DNA from 3 places in the Streptomyces sp. WG7 genome. Region 3 is predicted to be linked to each of the others. Evidence: riboswitches for the same ligand, from Rfam matches in the RefSeq annotation. Region 3 holds a riboswitch; each other region holds the start of a gene.
The links. A riboswitch is a leader RNA that binds a small molecule or an ion and turns the genes downstream of it on or off. The one in region 3 is predicted to bind cobalamin.
Positions count from the first base shown of each region.

Region 1: linked by a shared signal. The riboswitch ahead of ACP4J0_RS06570 (ABC transporter substrate-binding protein) and the one ahead of ACP4J0_RS25420 (ribonucleoside-diphosphate reductase subunit alpha) in region 3 are both predicted to bind cobalamin.
Region 2: linked by a shared signal. The riboswitch ahead of ACP4J0_RS16955 (cobalamin biosynthesis protein) and the one ahead of ACP4J0_RS25420 (ribonucleoside-diphosphate reductase subunit alpha) in region 3 are both predicted to bind cobalamin.

Region 1 covers NZ_JBNGGE010000004.1:137,085-147,201, reverse strand. Annotated here, with positions in the region: gene ACP4J0_RS06630 (hypothetical protein) at 1-379, opposite strand, end outside; gene ACP4J0_RS06625 (gas vesicle protein GvpG) at 376-654, opposite strand; gene ACP4J0_RS06620 (GvpL/GvpF family gas vesicle protein) at 659-1,423, opposite strand; gene ACP4J0_RS06615 (gas vesicle structural protein GvpA) at 1,420-1,938, opposite strand; gene ACP4J0_RS06610 (gas vesicle protein) at 1,975-2,292, opposite strand; gene ACP4J0_RS06605 (class I SAM-dependent methyltransferase) at 2,375-3,031, opposite strand; gene ACP4J0_RS06600 (hypothetical protein) at 3,502-3,735, shown strand; gene ACP4J0_RS06595 (lytic polysaccharide monooxygenase auxiliary activity family 9 protein) at 3,965-4,636, shown strand; gene ACP4J0_RS06590 (hypothetical protein) at 4,767-6,458, shown strand; gene ACP4J0_RS06585 (TerD family protein) at 6,487-7,062, opposite strand; gene ACP4J0_RS06580 (BlaI/MecI/CopY family transcriptional regulator) at 7,199-7,582, shown strand; gene ACP4J0_RS06575 (M56 family metallopeptidase) at 7,589-8,521, shown strand; cobalamin riboswitch at 8,628-8,813, shown strand; gene ACP4J0_RS06570 (ABC transporter substrate-binding protein) at 8,877-9,947, shown strand; gene ACP4J0_RS06565 (FecCD family ABC transporter permease) at 9,962-10,117, shown strand, end outside.
Region 2 covers NZ_JBNGGE010000014.1:53,091-63,207, reverse strand. Annotated here, with positions in the region: gene cobN (cobaltochelatase subunit CobN) at 1-1,705, opposite strand, end outside; gene ACP4J0_RS16960 (cobyric acid synthase) at 1,702-3,210, opposite strand; gene ACP4J0_RS16955 (cobalamin biosynthesis protein) at 3,207-4,172, opposite strand; cobalamin riboswitch at 4,275-4,413, opposite strand; gene ACP4J0_RS16950 (hypothetical protein) at 4,628-4,849, opposite strand; gene ACP4J0_RS16945 (anion permease) at 4,884-6,119, opposite strand; gene ACP4J0_RS16940 (class II aldolase/adducin family protein) at 6,344-7,027, shown strand; gene ACP4J0_RS16935 (alpha/beta hydrolase) at 7,606-8,733, shown strand; gene ACP4J0_RS16930 (hypothetical protein) at 8,902-10,117, shown strand, end outside.
Region 3 covers NZ_JBNGGE010000029.1:33,066-43,182, forward strand. Annotated here, with positions in the region: gene nagB (glucosamine-6-phosphate deaminase) at 1-229, shown strand, start outside; gene ACP4J0_RS25385 (glycoside hydrolase family 3 protein) at 556-2,058, opposite strand; gene ACP4J0_RS25390 (carbohydrate ABC transporter permease) at 2,067-2,897, opposite strand; gene ACP4J0_RS25395 (carbohydrate ABC transporter permease) at 2,894-3,880, opposite strand; gene ACP4J0_RS25400 (extracellular solute-binding protein) at 3,969-5,237, opposite strand; gene ACP4J0_RS25405 (GntR family transcriptional regulator) at 5,692-6,456, shown strand; gene ACP4J0_RS25410 (DUF3311 domain-containing protein) at 6,620-6,877, shown strand; gene mctP (monocarboxylate uptake permease MctP) at 6,874-8,484, shown strand; cobalamin riboswitch at 8,623-8,746, shown strand; gene ACP4J0_RS25420 (ribonucleoside-diphosphate reductase subunit alpha) at 8,871-10,117, shown strand, end outside.

The sequences.
Region 1 (10,117 bases), on a different contig from region 3:
CGTGGTCGTCGTCGTGGTCGCGCTCGTACGCGCCGTCCCCGTCCGTCGCCCCGTCGGCCCACCGGCCCGCGCCCGTGAGCGCGTCGGTACGGTCGCGGAGCGTGTCCGCGAGGCCGGTGAGCGTGCGGTTCGCCGCGGCGGTGACGGCCGCACGTCCGGCGGTCAGCAGCTCGTCGCGCACCTGGTCCGTCAGTTCCTGGAGCTGCGGGGTCCGCTGGAGGCCGGCCAGGCCCTGGGACAGCACCCGGCCGGGGGTCAGGCCGATGCGCCGGCCCACGAGGTAGGAGCCGACCACGAACGCCAGTCCGGCCTTCTTGGTGCGGCCCAGGAGGTATCCGCCCGCCACGGCCGCCGCCATGGCCGCCTTGCTGTCGTTCATACGTGCCTTCTCTGCGCCGGATTCATGGTGGTCGTGCGGCCGGCGGACCGGGACGGGCGTTCGAGGAGGGTGAGCAGACGCTCCTCCTCCCGCTCGAAAGCGGCCTCGTCGATGGCCCCCTCGTCCAGGGCCCGGTTGAGCGCGGCCAGACGCGCCTGGACGGCGCGCGGGTCACGGGTCTGGCGCCGCGCCTCCTGGAGCAGGTGGTCGGCGATCCACGCCGTGCCGCGCACCGGGGCGAGGGGCAGCAGCAGAAGACCGCTCAGGATGCCCACCGCGTCACCGCCCGGCCGGTGCGGGAGACGGGTCGACGAAGCTGTAGCAGGGCAGGGGCCCGGTCACGCTGAGGGCCAGCCGGTCCCCGCACTCGCGTGCCCGCGCCTCCACCGCCTGCCGGAACCGCGGCTCGTCGGCGGAGCGCAGCAGAAAGGAAGCGCTCAGCACCTGCTCGTCGTCGGTCGGACCCCGCACCGTGCGCACCGCGAGCGGGGTCAGGTGGTCGAGGACGTCCCGGGCCGCGCGCCGTGCCTCGCGGCGGACACCGCGGGCGAGCGCCTCACCGAGGCGGACGTTGGCCTCGTAGTCCGGTCGGCGTCGCGTCCGCAGGGCCAGGTTCCGCAGGCCCTCGTCCCGGCGTACCAGTTCGGCGAAGTGGCCGGGCACGACCGTTCCCTTGACGTTGAGCTCGACGCACCCCCGGACGTCGTCGAGCTGCCGTGACAAGTGGGCGGAATCGGCCCGCAGCTGGGAGAGCAGGACGTCCGGCCGGGGACTGAGGACCGCGAACCGCATGGGCAGCAGCGGCCCCTGCGCGGCCAGTTCGTCCAGTACGGCCTGGTGGGCCAGCAGGTCGCGGCGCCGGGGCCGCAGCCGCGCGGGCGCGGCCGACACCGCCGCGCACAGGCCGGACCCGGTCAGCAGCCGTACCGGGGCACCGTCGACCCCGGGGGAGCGGGGGGCGCGGACACCGGCGGGGGTGATGCCGTAGACGTACAGGGCCTTCAGGGGTGCGGTGGTGGTCGTGGTGGTGGCCGGCGCGGTCATTCGTCCTCCGTCTCCACACGCCGGCGGGGCCGGCTGCGCGGGCGGTCGTCCTCGTCACGGGTGCGTGCGGCCGGTCTGCCGCGCGGCCGCTGCGGGTCCCGGGCGCGTTCCGCGCGCTCGCGGGTGTGCTCGCGCTCGCGGGGCAGGGCTGCCACGTCTTCCGCCTCCTCCTCGGGGGTGAGGATGTCCCGCACCTTGTCGGTCAGGGAGCGAGCCGTCCGCTTGGCACCCGCCCTGCCCATGGTCTTGGCGACCGGCCCGCCGAACAGTTCCGGAACGGTCTTGGAGCGTGCGTCGTACTCCAGGTCCAGACGGTTGCAGGCCTCGGCGAACCGCAGATACGTGTCGACGCTCGCGACCACGATGCGGGCGTCCACCTTGAGGATCTCGATGCCGACCAGGGAGACGCGCACGAAGACGTCGATCACCATGCCGCGGTCGAGGATGAGTTCCAGGACGTCGTAGAGGGTTCCGGCGCGGGGCGCGCAGACGACCTCGTCGTCGTAGGTGATCATGCGGGGGTCCTTCCGGATGCGGGTCGCGGGGCCCGGTCACTGGTCCTGGGCACCGCGCCGGTAGCGGGCGACCCTGCGGTACTGGAGCAGGTCGCCCGCCGGGTCCAGCTCGACCTCGTAGGTGGCGAGCAGGCTGGTGGTGTCGGGGATGCGTGCCACCTCCAGCACGTCCACGTTGACGATCCAGCCGTCGTCCTCGCTGCGGCACACCGCGGAGACCCCCTCCAGGCGATGCCGGATCAGCTCGGACAGGGCGTCCGCGGCGCGCTGGGCGGCGTCCCGGGCGCCCCGCACGGCACGCTCGCGCGTGGTCGTGGACGTCGTGCCGCGCCGTCGCCCGCCAGGTTCTGTCATGCTGCCCACTCTGGCCGCGGGGTCCGGTCCGCGCGTGCGCAGTTACCCCATCCGGGGGCTGTGAAGCCCGCCCGTCGGTGGGTCAGACGCCCGGCGCGATGGCGGTCCGGCGGCGGCAGTGCAGGAAGAGGTGCGGCTCCGGCCGCGCGTCCGGGTGGGCCGGGGTGAACAGCGACGCCTCCTGCGCCAGTACCTCCAGGCCGGCCTCCTCGGCCACGGTGGTGAGGTCCTGCGCGCTGAAGCTGGTCACGCGCACCGGCTGTCCCATGAAGGTGGCGTCGACGCCCTCGACGTCCAGCGGCACGGTGGCGAGGACCAGGTAGCCCTCCGGCTTCAGCACCCGCACCAGGCGCCGGACCAGGTCCGCCTGCTCCCGCCGGTCCAGCTGGAGCAGTGAGAAGTACACGCAGACCGCGTCGAACGAGGCGTCGGCGAGCGGTACGTCACGGATGTCGGCGCACCGGAACGTCGCCGCCGGCACCTGCCGCGTCGCCAGATCCACCATGACGGGGGAGATGTCGACGCCCAGCACGTCGTGCCCGGCGCCCGCCAGGGTCTCGGCGGTGGGCCGGCCCGTACCGCTGCCCACGTCCAGCACCCGGCTGCCCGGCGCGAGCCGCCCGAGCAGCCATTCCAGCGAGCGCCGGTGCGGGTGCGATCCGGCGAACGCCTTCTCGTACTCGGCGCCCAGCGCGTCGAACGCGGCCGCGGCCTGCGGCCGTCGCTGCTCGTCGGTCACGTCGGTCCCTTCGGTGGTGGCGGGCCGGAGCCGCGAGCATCGTGCCACCGGGAACGGGCGCCGACAAGGGGCCCTCCGGGCGACCCACGAGCACCCGCCTGCTCCCGGCCGCCGCATCACCGCGAGGGCCGGGAAGCGCGGCAGGCGACCGTGGCAGGGCGTGAGGCCGGACGGGCCGGACGCGCACCCACCGCGGGGCCGGGCGCCGTCCAGGGCCAGATCCACCAATCCCCGCACGAGCGCGTCGTCCAGCGGCGCCCGGCTGAGCAGCGCCCGGACGAACAGCGGGCCGCTGACGGCCTCGATCAGCAGCCCCGGGATCGGTGCCGGCGGCCGGCTCCCCCCGCTCGACACCGCGCCGGACGATCAGCACGGTGCGGTCGAGGCGTTCGCTCCAGTAGGGGCCGCGCCGGTCCTCCAGGGTGTCGTCGTGCTCGACGCTCGGCCGCAGCAGCGCCTCGCCCTGTGCGGTGCCGAGCAGCCGGGCCAAGGACGCGAGTCCCGCCGCGGCCGCGCCCGGGGCGGCACAGGGCACGAACGGCGGTGACGGTGCCGACGCCGGGCCGGCGGCCGAGCCGCAGGCGGTGCGGGGTGGACTCGCCGAGACGGGCTCCGGTCTCGGTCTCTGGCCGGCGGCAGCCGGAGGCGTCCTCATCGCCGGCGGCTGCGTGCTGCTGATCCGCTCCGGGCGGCGTTCGCCGTGACCCTGGCATGACGTCGCCGTGACGGCGGGCGGGCGGGCCGGACCCCGCCCGCCCGCCGGGCCGGACCGCAGCGAACACGCCATCCAGGTCAGGCATCTGGCGCGTTTCAACTATTGCCATTCCGTCTGCCCGGGCGCAGCCTGGTCCCCGAAAGGCTCTGGGAGCGCTCCCAATCGCGCTTCCACTCCTCCTCGTCCCCAGCCGTCCCCCCACGCGAAAGAAGGACATCATGACTTGTCATGATCGCATCAAGAGAGCCCGGCGTGCGTCGACCGTCGCCCTCGGCACCCTGACCGCGGCTCTGCTCGCCCTGATCCCCTGGAGCGGCACCGCCGTCGCCCACGGCTCGGTCGTCGACCCCGCCTCCCGCAACTACGGCTGCTGGCAGCGTTGGGGCGACGACTTCCAGAACCCCGCCATGGCCCAGGAAGACCCCATGTGCTGGCAGGCCTGGCAGGACAACCCCAACGCCATGTGGAACTGGAACGGCCTGTACCGCAACGGCTCCGCTGGCAACTTCGAAGCCGTCGTCCCCGACGGCCAGCTGTGCAGCGGCGGCCGGACCGAGGGCGGGCGCTACAACTCCCTCGACACCGTGGGCGCATGGCAGACCACGGACGTCACCGACAACTTCACCGTCAAGCTGTACGACCAGGCCAGCCACGGCGCCGACTACTTCAAGGTCTACGTCACCCGGCAGGGATTCGACCCCGCCACGCAGGCCATGGGCTGGGACGACCTCCAACTGGTCGAGACCACGGGCAGGTACGCCCCCAGTCAGAACTACGAGATCCCGGTGAGCACCTCGGGCCTGAGCGGCCGGCACGTCGTCTACACCATCTGGCAGGCGTCGCACATGGACCAGACGTACTTCCTGTGCAGCGACGTCGACTTCGGCTGATCCACGCCACCCCGTCCCCCCACCCCCGCCGGGCGCGCCGCGTCCGGCGGGGACACGGGTCGGTGCGACCGCCCGCGCGACGTGCTTCGCGGCCGCCCCGGGGTGCGGTATACGTCCCCTCATGGACCCCATGGACTACTACGACCTCGGCACCCACGGCCGGACCGTGACGACCTCGTCCCCCGAGGCGCAGCGGTGGTTCGACCGCGGGCTGGTGTGGACGTACGCCTTCCACCACGAGGAGGCCGTCGCCTGCTTCGAGACCGCCGCGGCGGCCGACCCGGACTGCGCCATGGCCCACTGGGGCATCGCCTACGCCCTCGGTCCGAACTACAACAAGCCCTGGGAGGCCTTCGGTGCCGAGGAACTGACGCGGACCGTCGACCGCACCCACGCCGCCGTCGAACTCGCCCAGGAGAAGGCGGCCCGCTCCGCCACCCCGGTCGAACGCGCCCTGGTCGGCGCCCTGCGCGCCCGCTACCCGCAGGCGCGCGCCGTCGAGGACTGCTCGGTGTGGAACGCGCCGTACGCCGAGAGCATGCGGGCCGTGTACGCACTGGCCCCCGACGACCTGGACGTCGCCGCGCTCCACGCCGACGCGCTGATGAACCTGACACCCTGGCAGCTCTGGGACCTGCGCACCGGACTGCCCGCGGAGGGCGCCCGCACCCTGGAGGCGAAGGCCGTCCTCGACCGGGCCCTGGCCGCCGAGGGCGGACGCGAGCACCCCGGCGTCCTGCACCTCTACATCCACCTGATGGAGATGTCCGCCACTCCCGAGGTGGCCCTCGCCGTCGCCGACCGGCTGCGCGGCCTGGTCCCCGATGCCGGACACCTCGCGCACATGCCGTCCCACCTCGAAGTGCTGTGCGGCGACTACCGGCGCGTGGTGTCGGACAACAGCGCCGCGATCGCCGCCGACGAGAAGTACCGCGCGCGGGCCGGGGCGATGAATTTCTACACCCTCTACCGCTCGCACAACCACCACTTCAGGATCTACGGCGCGATGTTCCTCGGTCAGTACGAGGTCGCCCTGGACGCCGCCGCGCGACTGGAGGCGTCCATCCCCGAGGAACTGCTGCGCGTCGAGAGCCCGCCGATGGCCGACTGGCTCGAGGGCTTCCTGGCCATGCGGGTGCACGTGCTGATCCGGTTCGGCCGCTGGGCGGACGTCCTCCGGCTGCCGCTGCCCGCCGACCCGCGCCTGTACTGCGTGACGACCGCGATGCTCCACTACGCCCGCGGGGTCGCCCTCTCGGCCACCGGCAAGGTCGCCGAGGCGGAGGCCGAACGCGTCCTGTTCCGCGAGGCGGCCGCCCGGGTGCCGCGGACCCGCACCCTGTTCAACAACACCTGCGCCGACATCCTCGCCATCGCCTCCGCCATGCTCGACGGCGAACTGGAGTACCGCAAGGGCGATCACGCCGCCGCCTTCGCCGCCCTGGAGCGGTCGGTCGAACTGGACGACAACCTCCCCTACGACGAACCGTGGGGCTGGATGCAGCCCACCCGGCACGCCTACGGAGCCCTGCTCCTGGAACAGGGCCGGGTCGCCGAGGCCGAGGCGGTCTACCGGGCCGATCTGGGTCTCGACGACACCCTTCCCCGCGCCCTGCAGCACCCGGGGAACGTCTGGGCCCTGCACGGACTCCACGAGTGCCTGGCGCGCCTGGGCAAGGAGGGAGAGGCGCGGATCGTGGCACAGCAGCTGAAGCTCGCCACCGCCCTGGCGGACGTACCGGTCGAGGCCTCCTGCTACTGCCGCCTCGACACCGCGCCGGCCACCGGTGGTGCGGGCGGCTGCTGCGCCACGGACCACTGAGCGTCCCGGTTGGGCGTCCCGGTTCGGGTCAGACGTTGACGCCGAAGTCCGCGGCGATGCCCGCCAGGCCCGAGGCGTACCCCTGCCCGACCGCCCGGAACTTCCACTCGGCGCCGTGCCGGTACAGCTCGCCGAAGACCATCGCGGTCTCGGTCGACGCGTCCTCGGAGAGGTCGTAGCGGGCGAGTTCCTGGTTGCCCGCCTGGTTGACGACGCGGATGAAGGCGTTGCGGACCTGGCCGAAGCTCTGCCCGCGGTTCTCCGCGTCGTGGATGGAGACCGGGAAGACGATCCTGTCGACCTCGGCGGGGACGGCGGCGAGGTTCACCTTGACCGCCTCGTCGTCGCCCTCGCCCTCGCCGGTGAGGTTGTCGCCGGTGTGCTCCACCGAGCCGTCCGGGCTGGTCAGGTTGTTGTAGAAGACGAAGTGCCCGTCCGAGAGCACCTTGCCGGAGGTGTCGAGGAGCAGTGCGGAGGCGTCGAGGTCGTAGTCGGTACCGGTCGTGGTGCGCACGTCCCAGCCGAGGCCGACGACGACGGCGGTCAGGCCGGGCGCCTCCTTGCTGAGCGAGACGTTGCCGCCCTTGGCCAGGGAAACTCCCACTGCGTTCTCCTTCGTCAGGTCTGCTGGATGACTTCCGCCGATCACGCTACCCGACGCACTACAGTGCTGTAGAAGTATGCCCTTCTATACGATGTGACCTCGGAAGGCGGACAGCGGCGGAAGGAGGCGGGACGTGATGGATCACCGGCGTCCGCGGCGGCGGGGGCAGGGCGAGCTGGAGGCGCTGGTGCTGTCGGCGCTGTGCGAGGCGGACGGGCCCGCGACGGCCGGCTGGGTGCAGGAGCGCCTGGGCGGCGACCTCGCCTACACCACCGTGATCACGATCCTGACCCGATTGCTGGAGAAGGGCGCGGTCAGCCGCGAGCGCGCGGGCCGTTCCTTCGCCTGGACACCCGCCTCCGACCAGGCGGGCCTCGCCGCGCGGAAGATGCGCAAGGTCCTGGACGCCGAGAGTGACCGGGAAGCGGTGCTGGCCAGCTTCGTCACCGGTCTCGACCCGGACGACGAGCGGCTGCTGCGCGAACTCCTGGGACACGCGCGCGATGTGGGGGACGGCTGACGCCGCATGGGTGTATTCGTCTTCCTGCCGCTGGTCCTGCCCTTGACGGCCTGGCCGATCGCCCGGCTGGCCGAACAGCATCTGCACCCGCGGAGTGCGACCAGGCTGCTCACCGCGGTGGCCGCCGTGATGGCCCTGTGCAGCACGGTGTGCCTGGCCCTGGTGATGGTGGTCGGCACCGCGCAACTGCCGGGCAACCCCCTGCCGGACGGCTGGTCCGACCCCGAGGTGCGGGCGGCGGTGCCGTACGACGAGGTCGTCGGCAAGGCGGCGATCCCCGCGTTGTGCGCGGTGGTCGTGGCCTCGGCGCGGGCCCTGTGGCGGCACGGCAGGGTGCGTCGCCGCGCCCACCGCGCGCTGGCCGGACTGCCGGGGACCGGAGTGGCCGTACTCCCGGACGAGGTGCCCTACGCGTACGCGCTGCCCGGCGGCCGCCGGGACCGCGTGGTGGTGAGCACGGCCCTGCTCGACTGCCTCGAACCGGCAGAGCGGCGCGCGCTGTTCGCGCACGAGCGGGCCCACCTGACCGCCCGGCACCATCGCTTCCTGCTCGCCGTCCGGCTCGCCGCCCTGGCCAACCCGTTCCTGCGGCCCCTGCGGACCGCCGTCTCCTACACGGCGGAGCGGTGGGCGGACGAGGAGGCCGCGCGGACGGTCGGCGACCGCCGCGCGGTGGCGACCGCGATCGGCAAGGCGGCCCTGGTCTCCCGGGGCACCCCGGTCGCCACCCTCGCCGGCCTCGCGGCGCCCGGCCCGGTACCGCGCCGGGTGGCGGCCCTGCTGGGCCCCGCGCCCGCTGTCCGCACCTGGCCCCCGGTGTTCACCTCGGTGGGCCTGGCGGCATGGGCCGCGGCCGCCGGAACCGCCGTGTCGGCGATGTCGTCCGCGAACGCCGCCGTCACGATGTTCCTCATCCTCCGCGCCGCGACGCCCCTCTGAGCGTCTCGCGTCTCCCCTCCGAAAACACCCGCGCGATCCCGGGGCGCTGAGGTGGTCCGGGATCGCATCGGCGGACGGCCGCCCCCCTGGCACCGCGGTGGCCCTGTGGTAGCTTGCGGGAGCCAGTCGAACCCACCTGGTGGGTCAGGGAATCCGGTGCGAATCCGGAGCTGACGCGCAGCGGTGAGGGGGACGGGCGGGACAACGGCCACTGGGCGGCACAAGCCGTCCGGGAAGGCGTCCCGCCCGGACGATCCCGAGTCCGAAGACCTGCTGGCACCCGCGCCGCGTACGGCGCGGGCCACACCGTACGAACGGGCTTCGCGTATGAGCCCTCGACGCCAGAGGATCTTCCATGTCCGCAGCGCGCCCCGCCGGCTTCCGCCGCTCCTTCCGTCCCTTCCCCTCCCGCTTCCCGCTGCTGCTGTCCGGTGCCCTGCTGGCGTCCGGCTGCGGTTCCGCAACGACTGCTACCGACTCCGCGGCGCCGGCCGAGGCAGCCGGTTATCCACGCACCGTCAGTGACTGCGGGCACAAGGTGGAGATCCCCGCGCCACCCGAACGGGCCGTCTCCCTCAATCAGGGCACCACGGAGATCCTGCTCTCGCTGGGCCTGGCCGACCGGATGGCGGGGACTGCCACCTGGACCGACCCGGTCATGAAGGGCCTGGAGAAGGCGAACGCCGGTGTGCCCCGGCTCGCCGACAACATGCCCTCCTTCGAGAAGGTCCTGGACGCCGAACCCGACTTCGTCGCGGCCTCCTTCGCCTCCACGCTCGGCTCCGGCGGCGTGGCCACGCGCGAGCAGTTCACCGAACTCGGGGTGCCCGCCTACCTGTCCCCGTCCGACTGCGTCGGCAAGGACAACGGCGGCGACGGCGACGGCGTCCGCAGCGAGCCCCTGACCATGGACACCGTCTACGGCGAAGTCCACGACCTGGCCCGGGTGTTCGGCGTCGAGCAGCGCGGCGAAGAACTGGTCGCGGACCTGAAGGCGCGGGTCGAGAAGGCCACCTCGGGCGTCGACGCCTCCGGTGTCACTCTCATGTACTGGTTCGCCAACTCCACTTCGCCCTACATGGCGGGCTGCTGCGGCGCCCCCGGCATCATGACCCGCGCGCTCGGCGCGGAGAACGCCATGGACGACACCCACGAGGAATGGCCCCAGGTCGGCTGGGAAACCGTCGCCGACCGAGACCCCGACGTCCTCGTCGTCGGAGACCTCACCCGCAAGTCCCAGACGGCCGAGACCGCCGCGAAGAAGATCGAGTTTCTGGAGTCCGACCCCGTCACCAAGAACATGACCGCCGTCAGGAAGAAGCGGTACGTGCTGCTGAGCGGGCAGGCCATGAACCCCACCATCCGCACCGTCGAGGGCGTGGAGAAGGTGGCGGCGGCGCTGCGCGCGTACGGCCTCACCAAGTGACGTCCGGAAGCCGGATGACGCCGGGAAGCCGGAGGACACCGGGCAGTCGGGTGACGTCCACGAGCCGGGGGATCCCCGGCCTACGCGCGGCCGGGCGCCGCTACCCGGTGTGGGCGGCGGCCGGCTTCGTCGCCCTGTGCGCCTCCGTGGCCGTCGCCGTCACCATCGGT
Region 2 (10,117 bases), on a different contig from region 3:
GCGCCATCGGCGGGACCAGGTGGTCGACGACCGTGGCGTGTCCGCGTCGCTTGGCCTGGGTGCCCTCGCCGGGGTCGTTGACGATGAACGGGTAGATCAGCGGCAGGTCGCCCAGGACCGCGTCGGGCGCGCACCCGGCGCTCAGCCCGAGGCCCTTGCCGGGCAGCCACTCCATCGTGCCGTGCTTGCCCATGTGCACGATCGCGTCGGCGCCGAAACTGTTGTCCAGCCAGCGGTACGCGGCCATGTAGTGGTGCGACGGCGGCATGTCGGGGTCGTGGTAGATCGCGATCGGGTTCTCGCCGAAGCCGCGCGGCGGCTGGATCATGACGACGACGTTCCCGAACTGGAGCGACGCGAGCACGATGTCGTCCCCGTCGACGTACAGCGAGCCGGGCGGCTCGCCCCACGCCTCCCGCATGGCTCCCTTGAGGTCCGGGTCGAGCTTCTCGAACCACGCCCGGTAGTCGGCGAGCGGCACCCGCGCGGGCGCGGCGGCCAGCTGGTCCTCCGTCAGCCACTCGACGTCGTGGCCGCCCGCCTCGATGAGCCGGTGGATCAGCTCGTCGCCGCCGGACGGGTAGTCGGTGAGGGAGTACCCCGCGTCCCGCAGCGCGTCCAGGACCCGCACCGCCGACGCCGGGGTGTCGAGACCGACCGCGTTGCCGACGCGGGAGTGCTTGGTCGGGTACGCGGTGAAGACGAGCGCGAGCTTCTTCTCGGCGTTCGCCTTGTGCTTCAGGGCCGCGTGCCGTACGGCGATCCCGGCGACCCGGCCGGCCCGCTCGGGGTCGGCGACGTACACCGGCACCTCGTCCGGCCCCTGCTCCTTGAAGGAGAACGGCACCGTGACCAGGCGCCCGTCGAACTCCGGGATGGCGACCTGCATCGCCGCGTCCATGGGGGAGAGGGCGGCGTCGGACGCCTCCCACGCGGCGCGCGACGAGGTCAGGCAGAGCCCTTGCAGCACCGGGACGTTCAGGTCGGCCAGCGCGCCGATGTCCCAGGCCTCCTCGTCGCCGCCCGCCGACGCCTGCGAGGCGTGCGTGCCGCCCGCCGCGAGGACGGTGGCGACCAGGGCGTCGGCCCGGCCCAGCAGCTCGTACAGCCCGGCGTCCGCGCCGCGCAGCGAACCGCAGTACACGGGCAGCGCGTTGGCGCCGTGCGCCTCGATCGCGTCGCACAGCGTGTCGACGAAGGCGGTGTTGCCGCTCAGCTGGTGGGCGCGGTAGAAGAGCACGCCGACCGTCGGGCGGCCCTCGGTGAACGCCCGCTCGCCGTGGAGGCCGTACTCCGGCATCTTCTCCGGCTCGTCGAAGCCCTCGCCGGTCAGCAGCACCGTGTCCGACAGGAAGCGCGCCAGCTGCGTGAGGTTGGCGGGGCCGCCCTCGACGAGGTAGCGCAGCGCCTCCGCCACGACCCCGGCCGGCACCGACGACTCCGCCATGAGCTCCGCGTCCGGCACGCTCTCGCCGCCGAGCAGGACGGTCGGCACACCGGCGGCCTTCAGCGCGGCGAGCCCGTCCTCCCAGGCGCGCTTGCCGCCGAGCAGGCGCACGACGGCGACGTCCGCGCCCTCGACGAGTCCCGGCAGCTCCTCCGTCACGTCGACCCGGGTCGGGTTGCCGATGCGGTAGGCGGCGTCCGACGCTCGGGCCGCCAGCAGGTCCGTGTCGGCGGTGGACAACAACAACACTGTGCTCATGCGGGCGCTCCTGGTGGAATGAAGGGCAGTCCTCGGGGCGCGCCGGACTCGATGAGCCGCCACAGCGCGTCCGTGTCCGCGTGCTGGTCGATGAGGTCGCCTAGCCGGTCGAGCTGCTCCTCGCGCAGCGCGGCGAACGAGGTGTCGGGAGCCGGCACGAAGCGGCGGCCCGCGGCGGCGGCCACCTCGCGCAGGAACGCCCGCCGGAAGCCGTCCGACTCCAGCGAGCCGTGCCAGTGCGTGCCCCAGGTCTGGCCGACCCGGCAGCCGTCCAAGAAGGGCTCGCCCCCGGTCACTTCGGCGACCCCGTGGTGGATCTCGTACCCCTCGACGTGTTCGCCGAGGGCCTCGCCCACCGGCCGCGTGAGGGTCTTTTCGCGCGCGAACCGCACGCGCACGGGCAGCAGTCCGAGCCCGTCCACGTGCCCGGCGCGGGACTCGACGTCGTCCTCGATGTGCTCGCCGAGCAGTTGGAAACCGCCGCAGATGCCGAGCACGGGCCGCCGCTCGGCCACCCGGCGCGCGATGGCGTCCGCGAGCCCCCGCTCCCGCAGCCACTCCAGCGCCCGGACCGTCCCCCGCGTCCCCGGCACGATGACGAGATCCGCGTCGGCCAGCTCCTCCGGCCGGTCCGCGAAGCGCACCACGACGCCCGGCTCGGCGGCGAGCGCGTCGACGTCGGTGAAGTTGGACATCAGCGGGACCGCGCAGACGGCGACCCGCAGCACGTCCTCGCCGACGGGCGGCGCGACGGCCGACTCCCGCACCGTCCCCCGCAGCGAGACGCGCAGCCCGTCCTCCTCGTCGATGCCGAGCCCGTGCCGGAAGGGCAGCACGCCGTACGTCCGCCGCCCGGTCAGGCCGTGCAGCATGTTCAGGCCGGGTTCCAGCAGGGACACGTCGCCGCGGAACTTGTTGACGAGGAACCCGGCGACCAGCGCCTGGTCCTCGGGCGCCAGCAGCGCCACCGTGCCGAAGAAGGACGCGAAGACGCCCCCGCGGTCGATGTCGCCGACGACGAGCACGGGGAACCCGGCGCCCCGGGCGATCCCCATGTTCACGATGTCGGTCCGGCGCAGGTTGATCTCGGCCGGACTGCCCGCCCCCTCGCAGATCACCGCGTCGTACGTGTCCCGCAGTTCGGCCAGACAGTCCAGCACGGTGCCGAGCAGCCGCTGCTGCCGCCCGCCGTGGTAGCCGCGGGCGCTCATCTCGCCGACCGGCTTGCCGAGCAGCACGACCTGGCTGCTCTGCTCGCCGCCCGGCTTGAGCAGCACCGGGTTCATCAGCGCGGTCGGCTCCACGCGGCACGCCTGGGCCTGCATGGCCTGCGCCCGCCCGATCTCGGCGCCCTCGCGGGTGACGAAGGAGTTCAGCGACATGTTCTGCGCCTTGAAGGGCGCGACCTTGACGCCCTGACGCACCAGCCAGCGGCAGATCCCGGCGGTGACGACGCTCTTGCCGGCGTCGGAGGTGGTGCCGGCGACGAGGAGGCCACCGCTCATGAGTCACGTCCCTTCGTGAGTGCCCGGCGGCCGAGCAGCCGCGCGCCCGCGCACACGCCGAGCGCCAGCCAGCCCACGCGCCGGGAGAGCCGTACGGCCCGGTCGATGTCGCCGGAACCGGCCCGGACGGCGCGTCCCGCCGCCCCGTTGAGGACGGGCCGGTGCTCGACGCGCCCCCCGTAGGAGAGCGTCCCGCCGAGCCGCACGCCCAGGGCGCCCGCGAAGGAGGCCTCCACGGGACCGGCGTTGGGGCTCGGGTGCTGTGCGGCGTCGGCGCGCCAGGCCCGTACGGCGCCCCGCGGATCGCCGCCGGCCACGGTGGCCAGGACGGCGGTCAGCCGGGCGCCGGGCCAGCCCGCGAGGTCGTCGAGCCGGGCCGAGGCCCAGCCGTAGCGGCGATACCGGGGCGACTTGTGGCCGACCATCGCGTCCAGGGTGTTCACGGCCCGGAAGCCGGCCAGCCCCGGCACTCCGGCCACGGCGCCCCACACCAGGGCGCCCACCACCGCGTCCGAGGTGTTCTCGGCGACGGACTCCACGACGGCCCGGGCAATCCCGTCGGCGTCCAGCGCCTGCGGGTCCCGCCCGCACAGGTGCGGCAGCCGCGCGCGGGCCGCCTCGACGTCGCCGGCCTCCAGGGCACGGCCGATGGCGCTCGCCTCGCGGGCGAGCGAGGTCCCGCCGACCACCGACCAGGTGGCGGCGGCGGTCAGCGCGACGGAGGCGGCGGGGGAGCGGCGTACGGCGCGGGTGGCGGCCAGCCCGAGGGCGGCGGCGCCACCGGCGCACACGGCGGTGTGCAGCGCGCCCCACCCGCGGTGGTCACGCCACAGCACCCGTTCCACGGCACCGGCGGCACGGCCGAACGCGGCGACCGGGTGTCCGCGGCGCGGATCGCCGAGGAGGAGGTCACCGAGGAGGCCGGCGGCGGCGCCGTACGCGAAGACGCGTTCGGCACGCACGGGGCTCAGCCGGTCACACGGTCAGGGAGGAACCTGGTACTGAACGTCGATCGGCAGCCGAGCATGGCGGTATGTCCTCACTCAGGGTGTCCGCGCCCTGGTTCGAAGAGACCGGCGGTGAGAGTTCCTGGCTCCCGGGGATCCTTCCCCGGTCACAGTGGCGGGACCGCGCCGGATTCGCACCGGGCTTCCTCTCCTGCCGCCGTATTGGCTCCGGCAGTCCACCACGGCCCGCGAACACCAGTCAACCTGGCGTTGACCTGCGGCGGGGGAGTGTGCGAAGGCCCACACGCGGGCGGTGTGCGCCGGCACGAGAAGAAGGCGGGGCGCGGGACGGTCGGAGTCCGTCCCGCGCCCCGCCTCAGGGGTCTGCGCGGAGGGTCGGGCGGCGTTCGTCGCCGTACGACCCTCGGGGGCCGGGCGGCCTTCGTGGGCCGGGCGACGATCGGCGTGGGTCAGGCGACGATCAGATAGATCCCGTACGCCACCGCCGCCGCGCAGGCCGCGAAGCACGCGTACGCGCCGGTGACCGCGAGGGTCGCGGAGCCGCCCTGCGCGGCGGCCCGCTCCTGGCGGGAGAGGCCGGTGATGCCGAGGGTGAACAGGCCCACCAGGACCACGGTGGCCACGAGGCTGACCCCGAAGACGGAGCCGAGAGCTGCCCAGTCGATGCTCATGGAGGTTCGCTTCCTTCGTACCCGGGGCGCGGGCTCAGACGGTGGTGGTGGCCGACGGGGCCTTGGAGTCGGACGCGGAGGCCGGGACGGTGCCCGCCAGGTCCTCGGTGACGCCCGCCGGGGGCGGGGACACGGCGGCCATCGCCGTGGTCACCACACCGGACGGCTCGGCCTCGTCGACGACGTTGGTGTGGTCGACGACCTCGCGCCGGGAGACCTTCCAGATGGCGGCGCTGGAGACGACCAGGAAGACGGCGACGAGCGCGGTGCCCCAGTCGCCCAGGCCGCAGACCCACTCGGCGATCGCGGCGACCAGGGCCGCGGCCGGCAGGGTCAGACCCCAGGCGACGAACATCCGGGTGGCCGTGGACCAGCGCACCACGCCGCCCTTGCGGCCGAGGCCCGCGCCCATCACCGCGCCGGAGACCGAGTGGGTGGTGGAGAGGGAGAAGCCGAGGTGGGAGGAGGCCAGGATGACCGTGGCGGCACTGGTCTGGGCGGCGAAGCCCTGCTGCGGCTGCAGGTCGGTCAGGCCCTTGCCCATGGTGCGGATGATGCGCCAGCCGCCGAGGTAGGTGCCGAGCGCGATGGCGACGCCCGCGGAGAGGATGACCCACAGGGGCGGGTCGGAGTCGGGGGCGAGGGAGCCGCCGGCGACCAGGGCCAGGGTGATGATGCCCATCGTCTTCTGCGCGTCGTTGGTGCCGTGCGCCAGCGAGACCAGCCCGGCGGAGGCGATCTGCCCGGCGCGGTAGCCCTTCGAGGCGGCCTTGCCGTCGGCCTTGCGGCCGAGCTTGTACGTCAGCCGCGCGCCGAGCAGCGCCGCGACTCCCGCGACGATCGGGGCGGCGATCGCCGGGATCAGCACCTTGGTGACGAGCGCGTCGCCGTTCACCGCGCCGACGCCCGCCGAGGCGACCGCGGCACCGATCAGGCCGCCCATGAGGGCGTGCGAGGAGCTGGACGGGAGTCCGACCAGCCAGGTCAGCAGGTTCCAGAGGATCGCGCCGACCAGGGCGGCGAAGATGACCTCGGGACGGATGCCGGTCTCGTCGACGAGACCCTTGGAGATCGTGTTGGCGACCTCCACCGAGAGGAAGGCGCCGACAAGGTTGAGGACGGCGGACATCGCCACCGCCACCTTGGGCTTGAGCGCACCGGTCGAAATGGTCGTTGCCATCGCGTTCGCGGTGTCGTGGAAACCGTTCGTGAAATCGAACGCGAGTGCGGTTACCACCACAATCGCGAGGATCAGCGAGAAGCTTTCCATTTACCCAGGCAATCGTTCGAGGTCATTGGCTGGACGAACGTAGGTAACCAGAGTGAACGGAAGATGAACTGGGCTGGGCGTCACGGTGACCGGAACCGGCGCTACCGCCTCCCTCTGTGTGTCCGGCCCGATGCTCTCCGGAGACGTGCCTGGCAGGATCGCCGCGAGGCCGGCCGGCGGCGGCACGGCAGGGGGCACCCGATGCCCGGAAGGAGACGGTGACTGTGACGTATTCGCGGGTCGGAGAGGTGCGGGGCGACGAGGAACGGTCCACGGAGGCCGCCTGGGAGGCACTCGTCGCGACGGCCCGGCGGACGGTGGCGGACGGGCTGGTGGTCGGCACCTCCGGCAACGTCTCGGTGCGCGTCGACGACACGGTGCTGGTCACTCCTACGGGTGTTCCCTACGACCGTCTGGCCCCGGACGACATGACCGGCGTCGACCTCGACGGGCGGCAGGTGCTCGGCACGCTGGTGCCCACCAGCGAACTGCCCATGCACCTCGCCGTGTACCGCGCAACCGACGCCCGGGCCGTCGTCCACACCCACGCCGTCCACGCGACGGCGGTCTCGGTCCTCGTCCCCGAGCTCCCGCCGGTCCACTACATGACCGCCGCCCTCGGCGGCCCCGTCCGGGTCGCCCCCTACGCGACCTACGGCACCGACGAACTGGCCCGCACCATGCTCGATGCCCTCACCGACCGCACCGGCTGCCTCCTCCAGAACCACGGCACGATCACCTACGGCACCTCCCTCGACCAGGCGTACGACCGCACGGCCCAGCTGGAGTGGATGTGCCGCCTCTGGCTGACGGCCTCCTCGGTGCCGGGCCGCACCCCGTCGCTGCTGACGGACCACCAGCTGGCGGAGGTGACGGAACGGCTCCGGGGGTACGGGCAGCGGGGCTGACGAACGGGCGGTCGGCCACCGGGACGGAGGCCCGGTCGCGGCACGGAGGCCGTTCACCGCACGGAGGCCGGTCACCGGTCACCGGTGCGAGGTCCGGTCTGGGCACCGGTACGAGAACCTGTCAGGGGTACGCGTCCCGGTCACCGGTACACGGACCGGCCGCCGGTACGGGGCCAGGTAACTGGTACGGACCCGCCCGCCGGTACGGGGCGAGGTCACTGGTACGGACCCAACCGCCGGTATGGGGTCAGGTCACTGGTAGGGACCGGAACACCGGTACGGGGCGAGGTCACTGGTACGGACCGGACCACCGGTACGGGGTCAGGTGTCAGGTCACTGGTGCGGGACCCTGCCACCGGTACGGGAGTCAGGCCCCCCGGTGGCAGGGTCCCGGCCGCTGTTCCACCGACGGAACGCGCCTCCGGTGTTCCGTGCGGCGCGTACCGCGCGGCTTCGGGGGTACCGGCAAGCAGGACCGACTCATGGCTCCCGGCCCGGCAGGCGCCCCCGGCGGGGCACGTCACCCCCCGCCGCCCGCCCCACTGGCCGCCCGAGGACTCCACCAGGAGACTGGCCCCATGCGCACTGTCACAGCGACGACCGCCGCCGTCACCGCAGCCCTGGCGGCCGGAGCGGCGAGCGTCGTCGCCGGCCGGCTCGCCGCCGACGTCGCGCTCAAGGCGCCCCCCGGCAGGCCCCTGCCCACCGAACCCCGGCTCACCGTGCACGGCACCGCCGCCGGGCAGATCACCCTCACCCGGGATCTGGCCGCGCTGCGCCCCGGCCGGTACGGCCTCGCCGGCGACGGCTCGCACGCCGTGGTCGGCGAGGTCCTCGACACGGCCGAGCACGGCGCCGACACCGTCGTACGCCGCCTCGAACGCGTCACGCACGGCACCCTCACGGCCGGCGACCGGGCCTGGTTCACCCCGAACCTGTACGTCGGCGATCCGGGCACCGCCCTGGACCTCGAACACGCCGACGCCGAGGTCCCCGGCGAACTCGGACCCCTCCCGGCCTGGTTCCTGCCCGGCGCCCGCCCGACCTGGATCATCGCCGTGCACGGCCTGGGCGCCACCCGCGAACACGCCATGAACCTCATGACCCCCCTGCACCGCCGGAACGTCCCGGTGCTCGCCCTCGCCTACCGCGGCGACGCCGGCGCCCCGCCCTCGCCGGACGGCCTGCACCACTTCGGCGAGACCGAGTGGCGCGACGTGGACGCGGCCGTCCGCTACGCCCTCGCCCACGGCGCCCGCCAGGTCGTCCTCCTCGGCTGGTCCACCGGCGCCACCATGGCCCTGCGCACCGCCGCGCTCTCCGGCGTACGCGACCGCATCGCGGGACTCGTCCTCGACTCCCCGGTGCTCAGCTGGGAGACCACCCTGCGCGCCCTGGCCGCCGCCCGCCGCACACCGGGCGCCCTCCTGCCGCTCGCCGTCCGCGCTGCCCAGGGCCGCGCCGGGCTGCGCGCCGACCACGACGCCGGCACCGCCGGTCTCCACCGCCCGGCGGTCCCGACCCTGATCTTCCACGGCCCCGGCGACGCGGTGGCCCCCTGGCGGCTCTCCCGGCGCCTCGCCGACACCCACCCGCGCCTGGTCGCCCTGCACACGGTCGCGGGCGCCCCGCACGGCGCCATGTGGAACGTCGACCCGCACGACTACGAAGAGACCCTGCGCCGCTTCATGACCCCCCTGGTGTGACCCCGCCGCACCCACGCACCGGCGCGGGCCCGCCCGGTTCCGTTTAGCGTCGTACCACTGGCCTGTTCTCATGCCGGACGGCGTGCCGCACCCGTGCGTCCGCCGTCCCCGGCGTCAGTCACGGCATTCCGTTTGGGTTTTCGGACCGTCAACCGGAAGACTGCACCCGTGACGTCCCGTATCCCGCGCGACTCCAGGCTTCGACTCGTCCGCCCCCGACCCCTGGCCGCCGCCCCCCAAGCGATGAACCAGCGGCGTCCGCGCCGCGCCGCGCCGCGACCCCCGGAGGGCACACCGGCCCGGTCGGAGTTGGCCAGAATGGCGCGCTCCGGTCTGGCCGACGCGGCCCGTGTCGCCCGCTGGGCCGACACCGCCCTCGGCCCGGGCCGCGGCAGCGCGACCGCCGACGGCAAGGCCACCCTCTCCGACGCGACCGCCGAGCAGGCGGCCCGGGAGCTGGGCCTGACGGCGGCCAAGGTCCGCGCCGACTGGGACACCGCCCGTCTCGCCGGACTGGTCGAGGTGCACGGCGGCAGCGCCCGCCCCGGCTGGCGCCTGCGCGCCTGGAACCGCGACGACAGCGCCGTACTGCGCGGCTGGGTCGCCCTCTTCGACGCCTGGTCGCTGGCCCACCCCGAGCCCGCCGGGCAGGAGCCGGCCGCCGTGGCCGAGGTCATCTCCGCGATGCCCCAGGTGCTCTCCTTCCTCCAGCTGTCCGCAGGGCCCGTCCCGGTGGCGCAGCTCCTGGACCTGCTGGAGCAGCGCGTCACCGAACTGCGCACGGAGCGCTGCGAGGTGCCCTACGGCCCCCGTCTCGAGCCCGGCACGCCGCAGACCCCCGCGCCCGCACCGCTCCCGGACGCCACCGCCGACACCCCGCTCGCCCCCCTCCTCGACTGGGCCCTGCACGCCCTCGCCTCCGTCGGCGCCCTCACCTGCGGCGACGGACACGCCACGCTCACTCCGCTCGGCAGCTGGGCGGTCTGGGTCAAGCTGGAGCAGATCTGCGTCGCCGCGCAGAGCCCCGCCGGCAACATCGAGCAGTCGGCCGAGGACATGCTCCGCGGCTGCGCCCAGCTCCGCCCCAACGCCGCGCGCGCCGAGTACCGCGCCTGGCTCGCCGCGCGCCCCGTCGGCAGCGCCGTCGCCGAACTGCTCGGCGGTGCCCGCGGCGAGGACGCCCTGCTGCGCGGCCTCGCCTTCGACGCGCTGCGCGTCGTCGGCGCGCCCGCCGAGCCCGACGTCCGCGCCGTCCTCGACGAGCCGACCCTGCGGCCCTACGCCCTGTTGTGGCTGGCCGAGCACGACGGCGCCGACCCCGAGGACGCCCATGAGGTCCTCACCCGCCAGGAGGCCACCTGGCTGTGGGTCGACACCGCGGCCG
Region 3 (10,117 bases):
GACCATCCTGGAGGCCCGGCACGTGGTGCTGCTCGCCACCGGCGAGGGCAAGGCGGACGCGGTCGCCGCGAGCGTCGAAGGTCCGGTCGCGGCCGTGTGCCCGGCCTCCGCGCTGCAACTCCACCCGCACGCCACGGTCGTCGTCGACACGGCCGCGGCCTCCAAGCTGAAGCTCGCCGACTACTTCCGGCACACCTACGCCCACAAGCCCGACTGGCAGGGCATCTGAGCCTGCGCCGGCCGAAAAGGCCGCGCGGCCCGCGTGCAGGAAGGGCGCCGATCCCCCGCCATCGCGGGGGCGGCGCCCTTCGTCGTACCGACGGGTGAGCCCGCGCGCACGAAGAAGTCCCGCTCCACGCCTCTTGGGCACCCCCGGGCCCGGCTCCGCACCTCATGGGGTGCGGCCTTCCGCGTCCCAGGCCTTCCGCGTCCCACCGCCCCCGGACCGGCCCGCCCGGCGCCCCGGGCGGTGCGGCCGGACCCCGCCCGCACCGGCCGAGGCGCCGGCTCCCGTCGAGGGACCCGGCGCCTGCGTCGTACCGGCGGGCGTACCCGCTACACCCCCGCGATGGCCTCCGCCGCCGCCCGGCCGCAGACGCGGGCCGCACCGTGGGTGGCCAGGTGGAGGGCGCCGCGGGGCTCGGCGCCGGGGACGCCCATCTCGACCACGATCGTGTCGGGGCGAGCCGCCAGCAGGATGTCGAGGGCCGCCGCCATCCAGGGGTGGCGGTGCTCGTCGCGGACCACGGCCACGACGCGGCGCGGGCCGGCCGCGGCCAGCACTTCCTTCCCGGCGTCCGGTCCGGTGAAGCTGCCGGTCTCCGTGCCGGGGAGCATGCGGCAGAGCTCGGCGGCGACGCCCCAGGGGGTCTCGTCGCCGACCGCGATGTTCGCGACGGGCGTGAGGGCGGCGACGTACGGCGGGTCGGTCAGGGGGGTGAAGCCCTCGGCGCCGGTGACCCGCACGGCGCGCCGGGCGGCACGCAGGCCCACGTCCCCGTCCCCCTGCCCGCCGGCGGCCTCCGCACCCGGGGCGTCCGTCCGGTGCGCCGTGGTCCAGCGGGCCAGGGCGCGGACGCGTTCCGCCGCGTCGGCCAGGCGCTCCTCGGGCAGTTCGCCCGAGCGGACGGCCGCGACCAGCGCGTCGCACAGCCGCCGCACGGTGTCCTCGTCGGACAGGCCGCCGCCCACGCAGATGGCGTCGGCGCCGGCCGCGACCGCCAGGACGCTGCCGCGTTCGATGCCGTACGTGCCCGCGATGGCCCGCATCTCCATGCCGTCGGTGACGATCAGGCCGTCGTGGCCCAGTTCGCCGCGGAGCAGGTCGGTCAGGATGCGGCGGGACAACGTTGCCGGTCGGTCCGGGTCCAGGGCCGGGACCAGGATGTGGGCGCTCATCACCGCGCGGCTGCCGGCGGCGATGGCCGCGCGGAACGGGACCAGGTCGCGCTCGGCCAGCACCGCGGCGTCCACGTCGATGCGCGGCATGGCGTGGTGGGAGTCGACGGCCGTGTCCCCGTGGCCCGGGAAGTGCTTGGTGCAGGCGGCCACGCCCGCCGACTGCATGCCGGTGACGTAGGCGGCGGTGTGCCGGGCGACCAGGTCGGTGGCGGCGCCGAAGGAGCGCACGCCGATGACCGGGTTGTCCGGGTTGGAGTTGACGTCGGCGGACGGGGCCCAGTTGAGGTTGACGCCGCAGGCCGCGAGCCGGCGGCCCAGTTCCGCGGCCACCTCCCGGGTGAGCCCGACGTCGTCCACCGCGCCGAGGGCGAGGTTGCCGGGGAAGGAGGAGCCGGTGCGCACCTCCAGCCGGGTGACGTCGCCGCTCTCCTCGTCGATGGCGACGAGGACGTCCTCGCGTTCGGCGCGCAGCTGCGCGGTCAGCGCGGCCAACTGCTCGGCCGAGGCGATGTTGCGTCCGAACAGGCCGACGGAGGCCAGGCCCTCGCCGAGGCGGCGCAGCAGCCAGTCGGGGGCGGTGGTGCCGGTGAAGCCGGGTTGGAGGACGGTGAGCGCGTCGCGCGTGAGGGTGTCGGTTGCTCTGGCGATGGTCGTCATCGGTCGCGTTATCCCTTCACTGCGCCGGCGGTCAGGCCGCTGACGGCCTTGCGCTGCAGGAAGACGAAGAGGATCAGGATCGGGATGGCGAAGAGCGAGGAGGCGGCCATGGTCGCGCCCCAGTTGTCGCCGAAGACGGTCTGGAAGCTGGTCAGCCACAGCGGCAGGGTCTGGGACTCGGCCTCCTTGTTGACGACCAGGATGAGGGGCAGTTCGTTCCAGGCGGTGATGAAGCCGAACATCGAGGTGGACATCAGCCCCGGGGCGAGCAGCGGCAGGATGACCCGGCGGAACGCCTGGCCGCGGGTGCAGCCGTCGACCAGCGCGGACTCCTCCAGTTCCCTCGGCACGGCGGCGACGAAGCCGCGCAGCGTCAGGATGGTGAAGGGCAGGATCATCATCATGTAGAAGAGGGTGAGCGGCACCAGGCTGTTCAGCATCGACGCGTCGCGCACGATCATGTAGATCGCGATGACCATGACTTCCCAGGGCGCCATCTGGGCGAGCATGAAGCCGACGATGAAGCCCCGCCGTCCCCGGAACCGCATCCGTGCCAGGGCGAACGCCCCGGCCAGCGCGATGACCATCGAGAAGACGACCGCGCAGACGGTGACGATGAACGAGTTGCCGACGTACGTCCAGAAGTGGTCGGCGTTGACCGCGGTCCTGAAGTGCTCGAAGGTGACGTCGGTCGGGAACCAGACCGGGTCCTCCGAGATGATGTCACCGGTCGGCTTGAAGGCCGTGGCGAACATCCAGTAGACGGGGAAGACGAGGCCGATGAACAGGACGACGGCCGTGACGTTGGGCCACAGGCGGCCGAAGAGCGAGCGCTTCATAGCTCGTCCTCCTCTTGCTTGAGCACGATCCTGAGGTAGTAGGCGGTCAGGCCGAGCAGGATCAGGATGGTCAGGACGGCGATCGCCGCGCCCATGCCGTAGTGCTGGTTGCCGACGCCCTCGATGTAGGCGTAGACGGGCAGGATCTCGGTGAGACGGTCCGGGCCGCCGCCGTTGAACGTGTAGACCTGGACGAACGCCTTGAAGATCCAGATGATCTCCAGGAAGGTCGTGGCGTAGAGGAACGGCCGCAGGACCGGCAGGGTGACCGTGGTGAAGCTGCGCCAGGCGCCGGCTCCGTCGAGGGAGGCGGCCTCGTACAGCTCGGCGGAGATGGTGGTGGTCGCCGCGTACAGGTTGATCGCGACGAACGGGACGGACATCCAGACGATGAGCACGGTGACGACGAAGAAGGTCGACATCTGGCTGCCGGTCCAGCTGTAGTCGGCCATGGAGTGCCAGCCGAGCTTGTCCAGGACCCAGTTGACGACGCCGAAGCGCTGGGCGAAGAGCCACTGGTAGACGGTGGTCGCGGCGACCACCGGCATGGCCCACGCCAGCACCAGGCCGATCAGCAGCACGAGCCGCATCACCCTGCCGAGGCGGGCGAGCAGCAGACCGATCAGGGCACCCACCAGCATGGTGAGGGCGACGTTGACCGCGGTGAAGAGGATCGAGCGGACGGTGACCCGCCAGAAGTCCTCGCTGGTGAGGACCTCCTTGTAGTTGTCGAGGCCGTTCCACTCGGTGACGTGCTGGATCAGCTGCGTCATGTTGAGGTTCTGGAAGGACAGCAGGGCGTCCTTCAGCAGCGGCCAGCCGAGCAGCAGCACGGTGGCCGCGCAGGCGGGCAGCAGCAACAGGTACGGGGTGAGCGCGCCGGCGCGCGACGCGGCTCTCTGTTTCGGCCCGCCGGCCTCCCCGCCGTCCGCCTTGCGGACGTCCGCCGGGCCTGAGGGCGGCCGTTCGGTCTGCACGGTCATGCTCGCGGTCTCTCTCTTCTCGACCTGTTCACCTCGACGCCGGGGCGGGGGCCGCCGTGTGCCGGCCCCCGCCCCGGCTCACCCGGTGCTACTGCTGCTGCGCCAGGCGCTCGTTGAACTCGCCCTCGACCTGCTCGGCGGCCTCGGCCGGCGACTTGCCCTTCAGCACGGCCGTCAGATACGTCTTGATCGGGTTGGGGTCGTTCTCGACCGCGGCCCACTCCGGGATCAGCGGCGTAGTGTCACCGAACTTCGTGGCCGGCGCGGCGGCCTCGGCGGCGGCGTTGCCCTGCAGGTTGGTCTGCAGCGACTCCTTGTTCGGGATGACGCCGTTGGCCTTGGCCAGCGCACCCTCGTACTTGTCGGACAGCGCGAGCTTCAGGAACTCCTTGGCCAGTTCCTGCTTCTTGCTGCCCGCGGCGACGGCCAGGTTGGAGCCGCCGAGGAAGACGCCCTCGGGCTTGTCGGCCGTGGCGCCCGGGATGGTGAAGTAGCCGAGGTCCTTCTCGATCGCCGGGTTGGTGGTGATCGCCGTGGCGCCCTCCCAGCCCATGCCGATGAAGGCGCCGGTCTTGCCCTTGGCGAAGATCTCGCCCTGCTGCGGGGTGGCCTCGTCCTTGTCCTTGGGCGCCTTGGACAGGGCCTGGAACTTCTTGTAGGTCTCGGTGGCGGCGGCGATCTTCGGGTCGCCGAGGTTGGAGACGTACTTGTCGCCGTCCTTCTTGACCAGCTCGCCGCCCTCGCCGATGACCAGGCCCACGAAGTGGTACCAGTTCTGGCCGGGCAGGTAGATCGGCTCGGCGTCGGTCTTCTCGCCGATCGTCTTGAGGGCGTTGTAGAACTCGTCGCGGGTCTTGGGCGTGCCCTTGATGCCCGCGTCCGCCCAGATCTTCTTGTTGTAGACGACCACGCGGTTGACCACGAACCACGGGGCCGCGTACTGCTTGCCGTCGAAGACGGCGGACTTGTTGAGGGACTCGGACCAGTCGGTGCCGATCTCGCTCTTGAGGTCGCTCAGGTCCGCCAGTCCGCCGGTCTTGGCGTAGGCGGGGGTCTGGGTGTTGCCGATCTCGAAGACGTCGGGCGGGTTCTCCTCGGAGAGAGCGGTGGTCAGCTTCTGCTGGATGCCGTTCCACTTCTGGATCTCGAACTTGACCTTGGCCTTGGTCTTCGCCTCGAACTCCTTGGCGAGGTCCGCCTGCCAGCCGTCGGGCGAGGAACCGTCCATCACCCACACGTTGAGCGTCTCGCCGGCGAAACCGTCCGCCCCGGTCTCCTTGCCGTCGTCGCCCCCGCACGCCGCGATCGAGACCATCATGCCCGCGATACCGATCGCGGCTGTCAGCTTGCGCTTCACGCCAACCCTCCTCAGGGATGCCACACAACCCCCCTGCCTCCCCGCGGTTGCTCGTCGACGCGGACCGCCCATGGGGCCGGGACCTGGACCAATGGTGTAGACCAGTACGGGGAGCTTGGCCCAGACCAATAGGGCTGTCAAGGGTGTTCAACCACGGCCCCCTCGTCCGTGATGCGACCGAGATATGCAGGGACCTTTCATTGCGCAACGGGCAGATCGGGCGGACCGGGACCGGGCGTACCACCGCCCGCCCCATGGCGTGCCGGTACGGGCCCGAACGCGCGTACCAGTGGCTCCGGGTGAGGCTATGGACTAGACCAGCAGGGGCCGCGCGGGTATACAGAAGGGATCACGGAGCGTGCGGGACCATACCGGCACGAAGCCGTGCCACGATGTGAGCCGTGGCCGACAGGGATATCGGTCGCTTCGGCACCCGGAGCCGGGAAGGCAGAGCATGAGCACCGACGTCAGCAGTGCGGAGAACGAGGGTGGGGCGACCGTCCGTACCGCGCGCGTGCCCAAGTACTACCGTCTGAAGAAGCATCTGCTCGACATGACCCGGACGCAGACTCCGGGCACGCCGGTCCCGCCCGAGCGCACGCTGGCCGCGGAGTTCGACACCTCGCGCACGACCGTGCGCCAGGCCCTGCAGGAACTGGTCGTCGAAGGCCGGCTGGAGCGCATCCAGGGCAAGGGCACCTTCGTCGCCAAGCCCAAGGTGTCGCAGGCCCTGCAACTCACCTCGTACACCGAGGACATGCGGGCCCAGGGCCTCGAACCCACCTCGCAGCTGCTGGACATCGGCTACATCACCGCCGACGACCGGCTCGCCGGGCTGCTGGACATCACGGCCGGCGGGCGGGTGCTGCGCATCGAGCGGCTGCGCATGGCCAACGGCGAGCCGATGGCCATCGAGACCACCCACCTGAGCGCCAAGCGCTTCCCGGCCCTGCGCCGCTCCCTGGTGAAGTACACGTCCCTCTACACGGCCCTCGCCGAGGTGTACGACGTCCATCTCGCCGAGGCCGAGGAGACCATCGAGACCTCGCTGGCCACGCCGCGCGAGGCCGGCCTGCTCGGCACCGACGTCGGCCTGCCCATGCTGATGCTCTCCCGGCACTCGCAGGACCGGACGGGCCAGCCGGTGGAGTGGGTGCGCTCGGTGTACCGGGGCGACCGCTACAAGTTCGTGGCCCGGCTGAAGCGGCCCCGGGACTGAGCGCGGCCCGGCCCCGGGGCGTATCCGGCGAAGGCCCGCACGCGCGGCGGCGACGTTGCGGTTGAGGACCGATATGCGGACGAGGTCTTCCGCTGTCCTGACGCCGTCCCCTACATTTCGTGCGCACTGCACGAGGTGATCAGCGAGGGGACGGAGCCACCGCATGTCACAAGCCCCGGAAGTGAGCAGAGGGCCGACGGTGACGCCGGTGCGCGTCGTCATCGGCCTCTGCCTTGTCGCACCGTTCGTCGCCATGCTGTGGGTCGGTTCGTACGCGAAGACGGACCCGGCCTTCATCGGCATCCCGTTCTTCTACTGGTACCAGATGGCGTGGGTGATCGTCTCCACCGTGCTCACGGTGATCGCCTACAAGCTGTGGCAGCGTGACCAGCGCGCCCGCCGGGAAGGCGGGGCCAAGTGAACGACGGCGTGAACGGCGTCGCACTCGCCGTCTTCATCTTCTTCTTCGTCCTCGTCACCGCCATGGGCTTCATGGCCGCCCGCTGGCGCCGGGCCGCGAACGACCAGAGCCTCGACGAGTGGGGCCTCGGCGGCCGCTCGTTCGGCACCTGGGTCACCTGGTTTCTGCTGGGCGGCGACCTGTACACCGCGTACACCTTCGTGGCCGTACCGGCGGCGATCTACGCGGCGGGCGCGGCCGGCTTCTTCGCGGTGCCCTACACGATCCTGGTCTACCCGCTGATCTTCACCTTCCTGCCCCGGCTGTGGTCGGTCTCCCACAAGCACGGGTACGTGACGACCTCGGACTTCGTCCGCGGCCGGTTCGGCTCGAAGGGGCTGTCGCTGGCGGTCGCCTTGACGGGCATCCTGGCCACGATGCCGTACATCGCGCTCCAGCTGGTCGGCATCCAGGCCGTGCTGGACGTGATGGGTGTCGGCGGCGGCGAGGACACCAACTGGTTCGTCAAGGACCTGCCCCTGCTGATCGCCTTCGGCGTGCTGGCGGCGTACACCTACTCGTCGGGGCTGCGCGCGCCCGCGCTGATCGCCTTCGTGAAGGACACGCTGATCTACATCGTGATCGCGGTGGCGATCATCTACATCCCGATCAAGCTGGGCGGCTTCGACGACATCTTCGCCGCGGCGGGCGACAAGTTCACCGAGTCGGGCAACGGCGGGCTGGTGCCGGACCACGGCGGCCAGTGGACGTACGCCACCCTGGCACTCGGCTCGGCGCTCGCGCTGTTCATGTACCCGCACTCGATCACCGCCACGCTGTCCTCGCGCAGCCGCGAGGTGATCCGCCGCAACACCACGATCCTGCCCCTGTACTCGCTGATGCTCGGTCTGCTCGCGCTGCTGGGCTTCATGGCGATCGCGGCGGGGGTGAAGGTGGAGAACGGGCAGTTGGCGATCCCGCAGCTGTTCGAGAACATGTTCCCGGACTGGTTCGCCGGCGTGGCCTTCGCGGCGATCGGCATCGGCGCCCTGGTCCCGGCGGCGATCATGTCGATCGCGGCCGCGAACCTCTTCACCCGCAACATCTACAAGGACTTCATCAAGCCGGACGCCACCCCGGCGCAGGAGACGAAGGTCTCCAAGCTGGTCTCCCTGCTGGTGAAGGTGGGCGCGCTGGTCTTCGTCCTCGGCATGGACAAGACGGTCGCGATCAACTTCCAGCTGCTCGGCGGCATCTGGATCCTGCAGACCTTCCCGGCCCTGGTCGGCGGCCTGTTCACCCGCTGGTTCCACCGCTGGGCGCTGCTCGGCGGCTGGGCGGTCGGCATGGTCTACGGCACGGTCGCCGCGTACGGTGTCGCCTCGCCGACGCAGAAGCACTTCGGCGGCTCCTCCGACGAGATCCCCGGCATCGGCGAGATCGGCTACATCGGCCTCACCGCCTTCGTGCTGAACGTCCTGGTCACCGTCGTCCTGACCTTCGTCCTGCGGGCGGCCAAGGCGCCCGACGGCGTCGACGAGACCAAGCCGAGCGACTACACGGCGGACGCGGGCGACCCCGGCGTCCAGGTGGAACTGCCACCGGCCACGGCGGGCACCTCGCACTGACCCCTGGCACGCGTCGGGCCGTCGGAGAGATCCGGCGGCCCGTTGTCGTACGCGGCGGCGGAGCACGACCACGCGCTGACGTCCGGCACGGGATCGGCACTACATCTGGGGGTGCTCGCGGAACACGGCACAAGATGTATGCTCATGCTCGCTGTCGCCGCAGGGGAATCCGGTGCGAATCCGGAACTGTCCCGCAACGGTGTACTTGTGTGCGTCTGTACACGAGTCGAGTCCGAGGACCTGCCGACAGTGCGCCCGGCCGTCCCGGTCCGGGTGCCATGACGTCCGGGCCTCGTGGAGTGGGCCGGTGGACGCGACGCCGTGTGCGCTCGTGAGCTGCCCCCTGCCCTCCGCCAGGCCCCGTGCCGAGCGAGGGAGTGCCCCACGTGACCATCGCGCCAGCCGACCCGGTTTCAGCGACCCCGGTGACGCCTTCAGCGACCTCAGCGGCTCCGGTACCCGGAGTGAGCGAGGAACCCGGCAACCCGGGTGCCGTCCTGCTGCGGACCCTGACCGGGCTGACCGCCGACCTCCCCGACGCCGACCCCGGCCGGGTCGCCGCCGCCGCACTGCGCGGCCGGTCCGCCCGCGCGGACGAGGCCGAACTGCGCGAGCTCGCCACCGAGGCGGCTGCCGGGCTCATCTCGGAGGACCCGGTCTACTCCCGGCTGGCCGCCCGGCTGCTGACCATCGGCATCCGCGCCGAGGCCGCCTCCCAGGGCGTCACCTCCTTCACCGAGTCGGTCGCCACCGGCCACCGCGAGGGCCTGATCGCCGACCGCACCGCCGAGTTCGTCCGACTGCACGCGGACCGGCTGGACGCGCTGATCGACCCGGCCGCCGACGACCGCTTCGGCTACTTCGGGCTGCGCACCCTGTACAGCCGCTACCTGCTCCGGCACCCGATCACCCGCAAGGCCGTCGAGACGCCCCAGCACTTCCTGCTGCGCGTCGCCGCCGGGCTCGCCGAGGACGACACCGTACGGTCCGTCGACGAAGTGGCCGCCCTCTACGGGCTGATGAGCCGCCTCGACTACCTGCCCTCCTCCCCCACCCTGTTCAACTCCGGCACCCGGCACGCCCAGATGTCGTCCTGCTACCTCCTCGACTCCCCCAAGGACGAGCTGGACTCCCTCTACGACCGCCTCCACCAGGTCGCCCGCCTGTCCAAGCACGCCGGCGGCATCGGCATCGCCTACTCCCGCGTCCGCGCCCGGGGTTCACTGATCCGCGGCACCAACGGGCACTCCAACGGCATCGTCCCGTTCCTGAAGACGCTGGACGCCTCGGTCGCCGCCGTGAACCAGGGCGGCCGGCGCAAGGGCGCGGCGGCGGTCTACCTGGAGACCTGGCACGCGGACATCGAGGAGTTCCTGGAACTGCGGGACAACACCGGCGAGGACGCCCGCCGCACCCACAACCTGAACCTGGCGCACTGGATCCCCGACGAGTTCATGCGCCGGGTGGACGCCGACGGGCCGTGGTCGCTGTTCTCCCCCGCCGACGTGCCCGGGCTGACCGACCTGTGGGGCGAGGAGTTCGACGCCGCCTACCGCAGGGCCGAAGCCGCGGGGCTCGCCCGCAGGACGCTGCCCGCCCGCGAGCTGTACGGCCGTATGATGCGCACCCTCGC